DNA from 2 places in the Kitasatospora sp. HPM-01-4 genome. Region 1 is predicted to be linked to the other one. Evidence: riboswitches for the same ligand, from Rfam matches in the RefSeq annotation. Region 1 holds a riboswitch; the other holds the start of a gene.
What was found. Region 1 has a riboswitch for cyclic di-AMP ahead of ACSMTC_RS37780 (transglycosylase family protein). Riboswitches for the same ligand answer to the same signal wherever they lie in the genome.
Positions count from the first base shown of each region.

Region 2: it holds a riboswitch for cyclic di-AMP, as region 1 does, so the genes downstream of both, ACSMTC_RS29060 (CAP domain-containing protein) here and ACSMTC_RS37780 (transglycosylase family protein) in region 1, are expected to answer to the same signal.

Region 1 covers NZ_JBPQGP010000005.1:8,774,380-8,778,617, reverse strand. The annotation lists gene ACSMTC_RS37795 (nucleotide disphospho-sugar-binding domain-containing protein) at 1-376, shown strand, start outside; gene ACSMTC_RS37790 (LysR family transcriptional regulator) at 485-1,348, opposite strand; gene ACSMTC_RS37785 (SDR family oxidoreductase) at 1,514-2,233, shown strand; cyclic di-AMP (ydaO/yuaA leader) riboswitch at 2,441-2,586, shown strand; gene ACSMTC_RS37780 (transglycosylase family protein) at 2,591-3,709, shown strand; gene ACSMTC_RS37775 (hypothetical protein) at 3,802-4,238, opposite strand, start outside.
Region 2 covers NZ_JBPQGP010000005.1:6,642,081-6,646,318, reverse strand. The annotation lists gene ACSMTC_RS29065 (NAD(P)/FAD-dependent oxidoreductase) at 1-1,382, opposite strand, end outside; gene ACSMTC_RS29060 (CAP domain-containing protein) at 1,813-2,775, opposite strand; cyclic di-AMP (ydaO/yuaA leader) riboswitch at 2,778-2,949, opposite strand; gene ACSMTC_RS29055 (PadR family transcriptional regulator) at 3,359-3,658, shown strand; gene ACSMTC_RS29050 (hypothetical protein) at 3,655-4,238, shown strand, end outside.

The DNA of each region.
Region 1 (4,238 bases):
CCTCACCCCGCTGGGCACCCTGCCGGACAACATCCGCCCGCTGCCGTGGACCCCGCTGGCCGAACTCCTCGACGCCAGCGACGCCGTGATCCACCACGGCGGCTCCGGGACCATGCTCACCGCCGCGGTCGCCGGTGTCCCCCAGCTGATCCTGCCGCAGGGCGCGGACCACTTCATCAATGTCTCGGCCGCCGTCACCAAGGGGTTCGCGCTCAGCTCCGACAGCGACTCGGTGGACGCCGCGCAGCTCACCCGCCTGCTCGAGGACAAGGGCCTGCGCGACGCGGCCACCGCCCTGCGGAGCGAGATCAACGAGCTGCCCTCGCCCGCGGCCCTGGTCGGCGACTTCGAGCGGCTCCACCGCGAGACGCGCTGAGGCTCCCCCGGCCCGTCAGGGCCACGAAGGGGTGCGGGGAACCACATGGGCGGCGCGCTGCCGATCCGCGCGACCACTCAGGCGGTTCTCCGCACCCCTCGGTGCCGGCTATCCGGCGGCGCAGTCGAGGGCGATCTCGGCGAACTCCTCGATCAGCGGCGAGCTGCGAGCCCCGCTCCAGGCCAGGCAGACCTGGTGGGGGGCGATGCCGGTGACCGGGAGCCGGACGATGTCGGGGCGCGGGTAGGCGAGCGCGACGGAGCGCGGCAGGACGACGATGCCGTTCCCCGCCGCGACCTGCTCCACCTTCTCCTCCACCGTCCGGACGGCAGGACGGGTGGTGGACCGGTGGCCGCCCCGGTATCCGCTGCCGGCCGGCCACTCCGGGACGGCGGACGGGTCCTGGAGCAGCCGCTCGCCGGCGAGGTCGGCGATGGTGACGGCCGCGCGCCCGGCCAGCGGGTGGTCGGCGGGCAGGGCGGCGACGCGCGGTTCGGTGAACAGCCGCCGGACCCGCAGGCCGTCCAGGTCGACGGGGAGGCGGATGAAGCTCACGTCCACCCGGCCCTCACGCACGACGGCGGTCTGGTCGTCCCAGGAGGTCTGGACGAAGTCGACGCTCAGCTCGGGGTGGCGGGCGGTGAACGCCCGGGCGGCGACGGTGGTCGTGATGCCGGGCATGAACCCGATGGTGAACACGGTGCCGTGGGCCACCTCCCGGACCCGCCGACGCAGCGTTTCGGCGGCCGCGAGCAGCGGCCGGGCCTCTTCCAGCAGCCGGCTTCCCGCCGGCGCGAGTGCGGTGGAGCGCCGGTCCCGGTACAGCAGCGGAACGCCCAACTCGGCCTCCAGCGCCCGGATCTGGCGGGAGAGGACGGGCTGGGCGATGTGCAGACGGGTGGCGGCGCGGCCGAAGTGCAGCTCCTCGGCCACCGCCACGAAGTAGCGCAGTTTGCGCAGATCGACGTCCATCCCGCCCCTCCCGAACCGCCTGAATCCCCCTGATACCCCAAGGGTATGACAGCGGGCCGAAGAGGTCTTGGACACCATCCGCCCCAGGGGAGCACCGTGGTGGTGCCGGCCGACAGCTTCGGTCGCACCTACCCCGTCGCACCTACCTGTGAAGGTGGAAACGTCATGCCCCTCTCGGATCAGCGCGTCGTCGTCCTCGGCGGAACCTCCGGCATCGGACTGGCCGTCGCGGCCCAAGCCGCCCAGGACGGCGCCGAGGTCGTGGTCGCCTCCCGCAATCCGCACAGCGTGGAGCGGGCGCTGGCCGCACTGCCGGCCGGTACCCGTGGCGAGAGCGCCGACCTCGCCGACCCGACCCAGGTCCGCGAACTCCTCGGCGCGATCGGGGAGTTCGACCACCTGGTGTTCACCGCGGGCGAGCCGCTGGCCCTGCTGCCCGCCGACGGCCTCGACCTCGCGAGGGCCCAGGAGTTCTTCCGCCTGCGGTACTTCGGCGCGCTCGCCGCCGTCAGCGCCGCCCTCCCCCACCTCCGGCCGTCCGGCTCGGTAGTCCTCACCAGCGGGACGGCTGGCGCCCGCCCCGGTCCCGGGTGGACGGTGGCGGCCGGCATCTGCGGTGCGATCGAGGCCTCGGTCCGCGCACTGGCCCTCGAGCTGGCCCCGATCCGGGTCAACGCCGTCGCTCCCGGAGTGGTCCGCTCCCCGCTCTGGGCCCCGCTGACCGACGCGGACCGCGAGCAGCTGTACCGGAGCACGGCGGCCGCGACCCCGCTGGGCAGGGTCGGTGAGCCGGCGGACATCGCACAGGTCTACGTCTCACTGATGCGCCAGCCCTTCACCACGGGCACCACCGCGACCGTGGACGGCGGCGGAGTGCTCGTCTAGATGCTCGCCCGGGCAGCGGAGTTGACGCCGCTGCCCGACGGTGGCGGCCGAGGGGCGGTGCCCACCGGGAAACTGAGGGTTTCGTGATTTTTGTGTGATGTACCGGATACGGGCTTGTTATCCAGGTGATGATCCCTCTACTCTCCCTCCAGTTCGCTGTTGCGGACTCCCGGACGCAGTACGCCGAGTCCTGCCCGCCCGTGTCCGGGACATCGAGCAAACCCTGGGCAGGAGCGGGGGAACCAGGTCAGTCGCCGCCCCCACGGCTTGGGGTGAAGCCGCGTACCCGCGCGGCCGGGCCACCTCCCGGTCCGAACCCGACAGCTCACCTCGCAGGCGTACGGAGAGGAACGTCCCGTGGTCTTTTCCGGTTCCGGCCGCCACCGCCGACCCACTCAGGCCGACCGTGCCATCGCCGCCGCCGGAGTGGCGAGCGTGGGTCTGGCCCTTCCGCTGCTCACCGCCACCGGAGCGCACGCCACGCCCGCCACCACCTGGGACGCCGTGGCCCAGTGCGAGACCGGCGGGAACTGGACCGCCGACGACGGCAACGGCCACTACGGCGGCCTCGGCCTCACCCAGCGCACCTGGGTCACGCACGGGGGCGACAAGTACGCCGCCCAGCCCGACCACGCCACCAGGAGCCAGCAGATAGCCGTGGCCGAGCGCGTCCTCGCGGAGTCCGGTTCCGGCCTCTGGGCCAACTGCGCCAGCTCGGCCGGTCTGACCGGCGGCTCCACCACCGGTGCCACGCCCACCCCGGCGCCTTCGGCCACGAGCACGCCCGCCCCGGCGCCCGACGCCCCGGCGGCCACGCCCACGCCGAGCACTCCCTCCGCCGACACCGGCGGCAGCACGCCGGGCACCCCGGACCCGACCTTCCCCGGCCGCGCCGGCTACGACCCGAACGCCGGTGTGTACTGGTTCCAGGACAACGGCGTCTGGCACTGGACCGTCCAGCACGACGTCTACATCCAGCACATGAACGCCGCGGCCGCCGCCGACGCCCCCTCGGGCGCTCCGTCCGCCGATCCGGGCACCGGTACGGCTCCGGCCACGCCGAGCCCGGCGGCTCCCGGCACCGCCCAGCCGTCCCCGTCGGCGCAGGCCGACGGTCCGAGCGCGGGCGCCTCCACCCCGGCGGCGCAGGCGCCGGGCACCCCGGCCGCCACCGGCACCCCGCAAGCTCCGGCGGCACCCGTCGCGGGCGCCGGCGCGACCACCGCGCCCGCGACGCCGGGAAGCCCCGCCGCCCCCGGCACTCCGTCGGCGCCCGGTGCCCCGGCCGCACCGGCCGCACCGGCCACGACCACGCCGCAGACCTACACCGTCGAGCACGGGGACACCCTCTCCGCTATCGCCCGGTCGCACCAGATCGACGGCTGGCAGCACCTCTACGAGAGCAACAAGGGCACCATCGGGGACAACCCCGATCTGATCCTCCCCGGCCAGGCCCTGAACCTGCAGCAGCGCTGACGCGTCGGCTCCGTCCCGGGCCGGGGTCAACGGCTCGGGACGGAGCCGCGGTTACGCGGCTGCGGCCCGCTGGTCGTCGGGCTGCGGAGGGTTCAGGTCGCGAAGCCGATGTGCACGTGGTCGTGGTGGGTGGCGTCACTGAAGAACTGGTCGGGCGTCGTCCCGCCGGAGAGTTGACGGGGCCCGCCCACGTTGTAGGACCCGGCGGCGGCCGCCGCGCGCATGAAGCCGTCGACCAGGGCGTGCGGGGTGGCCGGGTCGACCACGGCACGGCCGTCGATCCGCCAGACGTCGAAGGCCCGGCCGCGCGGGTGGTCGCTCGGACGATCGGTGCCGAACACGTCGAGCGGGTGGCCTGATCTGATCACGCTGACCGCGAAGTCATGAGCGCCTGCCAGGGTCAGCATCGCGGTCAGCACGCTGTCGTGGACGGCACCGCTGCGGATGTCGGCCACGGCTGCCGGGGGCAGGGTGATCCGGTGGTCCGCCAGGACCCGCGCGGCGAGCGGGGACGGAGCGGAGGCCGGCG
Region 2 (4,238 bases), 2.1 Mb from region 1:
GGGCCGCCGCTCAGGGCGGCCTGCAGCAGCACGGCCGGCGCGAAGAGCCTGGTCGGCGGCGCGGTCAGCGAGAGGGTGTCGATGAAGGCGTCCTGCGCGGCCTTGCTGCGCTGGGCGGCGTTCAACACCCGGTCCAGATAGGCGTGCTGGAGCTTCAGCAGCGGCCCCCGACGGCCGCCGAGGGTGGTGTCGTAGCGCAGGTCCTCGGCGCAGGCCGCCCGCCAGGCCGCCCCCGCCTCGCGGAACACCGCGCGCTGGATCATCCTGGAGTTCACCGGGAGTTCAACTACCGTCTGTCTACGGGCGATCGGTCCACGGGACCTGTGGGCTCCGGAAGCTCCGGCCGCGAGCAGATCGCGCAGCACCAGCGCGGACCGGGCCGCCACCGACATGCCCTGCCCGTACATCGGGTTGAAGGTGCAGGCAGCGTCGCCGACCACCAGCAGCCCCTCGGGTAGACCGGCCAGCCGCTCGTAGTGCCGCCGCCGGCTGGGCGGCGGGCGGAAGCCGTGGATCGGGGCGACCGGTTCGAGGCCCTTGAGCAGCTCGTACAGGTCCGGTGTGCGCAACTCCCGGCTGAAGGCGAGGAATCCGTCGAGGTCGGTGGGTGCGGTGAAGCCGCGCATCCCGCCGACCGTCACCATCCAGCGGTCCCCCTCCACCGGGAACAGCAGCCCGAAGCGCGGATTGCGCCCGGGCCGGGGCTGGAGGTAGAGCGCACGGCCGGCGGACAGGCCCCCCTCGGCCCTGCGGAACAGCCCGGTCGAGTAGCTGACCCCGCCGTCCATCACGCTCTCCTCGGGCGCGTCGAGCCCAAGGTCGTTCAGCCAGTGAGGAGTTCGGGACGTACGGCCGGTGGCATCGACCACCACCTCCGCGGGCAGCACCGACTCGGTCCGGTCACGGTCGCCGCGCCGCCGGTAGCGGACTCCGGCGATCCGGGGTCCGGCGACGGTGAGCCCGACGGCGTCGACTCCCTCACGCGCCTCGATACCCGGGTGCGACAGCACCTGGTGGCGCAGCGCCCAGTCGATCAGGGGGCGGGTGAGACTGACGATGGTGTGCCGCGGCGAGAAGGAGGGGAGCCAGCCGGCCGGCGTGAGCCAGCGGATGTCGCTGGGCAGGCCGAGGCGCTGCGCCCCCGCGTCGATGAGCAGCTCGGTCGTGCCGGGCAGCAGCCGCTCGATGGCATCCAGTCCGGCCGGCATCAGCAGGTGGGCCTGGCGGGCCTGCGGGACTCCCCCGGCGAACTCGGCCCTGCCCGGTCGGCGGTCGCGCTCCACCAGGGTCACCTGCCAGCCCGCCTCGGCGAGGACCCAGGCGTGCAGCAGCCCGGCCAGGCTGCCTCCCAGCACGGCGGCTCTGCCAACAGGTAACGACATCTCGGCCCCTCTCTCACCCGGCGGAGCTGTACGCCGGGCCTTGCACTGGGCGGCGGGTGGTGCGGAGGCGGGTGGTGCGGCGCGGAGGCGGAAGGTGGTGCTGCGGTGCGATGGGGTGGTGCACAGGCGCGGACCAGCGCGTGCAGCGTACGTGGGGAGCGTGCGAGGACGAACCGGATGCATTCTGCCCACCCGAGCTGGGCCGCTAACCATCAGATCGGACTGGAGGTGAACGTGCATCGACAAGGAACGCCACCCACACGGAACCGCCCGGGCGATCCCGGTCGCGCACCCGATGGACACGCCCCGCCTTCGACACCACCTCCCGACACCGCACCGTCCGGCAGGGCCCGCCGCCCGAGGGAACGGGGCGGCGGGCCCTGCCGGGGAGAGGACCGGGCCATCTCGGCCGATGTCCTTACAGGACAGGTCAGTTGGAGAAGTCCTGGGTGAGCCAGACGGTGCCGTGGGCATCCCGGTAGACGGCGATGCCGATGTGGCTGAACTCGCCGCTGAGGATGTTCTTGCGGTGGCCGTCGTCCGGCGGCGTCTCGTTCAGCATGTCCTGGGTCAGACTGACGGCCATCGCGGCGATGTCCTGGGCGGCGGAGCCGACCCCGCCGCCGTAACCTATGTTCTCCCCGATGGCGTTCCACTGGACGCCCGCGGCCGTCTCCCGCGCTCCCAACTCGGCCTCGCCCGGGCACTGGTGGGACATGCCACAGCCGCCGGCCATCGTCTGGTTGTGGGCCTCGGCGCTGCGGGTCAGACCCGCCGTGATGGTGTAGGCGGGCAGGCCCTGGGCGGCCCGTGCCTGGTTGATCAGGCTGAGCACCTGCTGTACGGCGTCCGAACTCGAACCGCTCGTCGCGGACGGGGCGGTGGGCGTGGCCGTGGGGGTGGCGGCGGGGGCCTGGCCGGCCGGAGCCGACGGGGACGCGGACGGCGACGACGGGGCGGACGCCTCGGACGACGGAGCGGAGGCGTCGGACGACGGGGTCGAGGCCTGAGCGGTCGGCCGCGCGCCGTGGGAGCCCTGGTAGTCGGCGGCGGGCTGCGCGCTCTCGGTGTCCGGGGCCTGGGTGGCCGAAGCGGTCGGGGAGGCGTGGGACTTCCCGGCGGGAGCCTGACCGGCGGGCCGCGCGGCGTGCGGCGCGGTGTGCGAGCCGGCCTGGTGGCGCTGCCCCCCGGAGCCGGCCTGGTGGTGGTACTGGTGGTGCTCCTGCCACCCGGCGTAGCTCGCGTAGGTGTGGGAGCCGGGCGCCGCGGAGGCTCCGCTCGCACTCAGCAGCGGCAGCATGAGACCGGCGCCGGCGATCCCGGCGGTGGCGGCAAGACGCGGGGTGTAACTCCGGCGCGCACGGCGATGCCGGCCGGAACCTGAAGTCAGCATGGGGCGTTCCTCTGCGACGCCTGCGAGGTGAGCTGTCGGGTTCGGGCCGTGAGGTAGCCCGGCCGCACACAGAACGGCTTCACCCCGAGCCGCGACCCACCGAGCCCGGGAGCGGGCTGGGCAGGGCGCGGCGAACTACCTGGTTCCCCCGCTCCTGCCCGGTGCACTGCTCGACGTCCTGCCGACCGGTGGACAGGACTCGGCGTCCCGGCGGCAGGGTCCGCAGGTGCGAACAGCCTGAACGCTAGGCAGTTCCACCCGCCGGACACAAGTTCGTATTACGCACCTCACATAGAAATGGCATGAAAAGCTGACTGATTGCCATATTCAGTGACACATTGCCCATAAACGACCTAATCGGACACCTTTCTGACCCGACTTCCCCGGCCCCGACACCGGGTACTGCGACCCTCGGCCATCGGAGCCGGCCGGCCGCATCCCCGGTCGGCGGCCGCCGTCGCCGCGACCGGCACGGTGGACGGACGGGCTGCTCGCAGCAGCAAGAGGGCCTCACTGTCAGGCGTGGCGGCACAGTACACACCGCGTAGTACCGTTTCGCCCAAGAGGGAGAGGAGCGCGGCGGATGCAGGCGAACGACGCCCAGACTCTGGTGCTGTGCGTGCTGGCCGACGGGCCGCTGCACGGCTACGCCATCAACACGGCGATCGAGGAACTGGTCGGAGAACGACTGGGCCCCGGGAGCCTGTACGGGGCACTCAGCCGGCTGGAGGCCAAGCAGCTGATCGAGCCCGCCGAGGAGCAGGGACGCCAGCGGCCCGTACGGCTGACTCCCAAGGGCCGCCAGGTACTTGAACAGGAACTGCGGTCCATGGCGAAGGTCGCCAGGGCTGGACTGCGGAGCCTGGGGGTGAGCCCGGCTTGAGTCTCCACCGAGGCCTGGTCCGGCTCTACCCCGGCGTGTTCCGGGAGCGGTGGGGCGAGGCGCTCGAGGAGGACGCCCGGGCGGCCGGCTGGCGGGCCTGGCCGAGCCTGGCCGTCGGCATCGCGGACATGTGGCTGCACCCCGCGATCTGGCCCGCCGACCACCACGCCCAGCGCCGCCAACGGGCGGCCACGCTGGCCATAACGGTCGCTGCGCTCGGCGCACTGTCAGGGCGCGTCGCCACCGCGCAGGGCGCCCGGTTCACCTCCGCCCCCGGCGGCACCTGGGCAGGGAACACCTGCACCGTCCTGTTCCTGCTCGGCCTCGCCCTCGTCGCGCCGCTCCCCCGCCCGACCCGCGCCGCCGCGACCGCACTGGCCGGCCGGGCGCTCCGCCGGCTCGCCGCCCCCGCCCTGGTCGGGGCGGGCATGGTGGCCGTGGTGCGCCTCGGAGCGCCCTCGCTCGCCACGGGCCCCTGGCACCACCTCGCCGTCTTCGCCTACTGGACCACCCTGGCCGCCGGAGCCGTCCAGACCTGCCGGTTCTTCGCGGGCCTCGGCGGGACCGTGGTCGCAGCGCC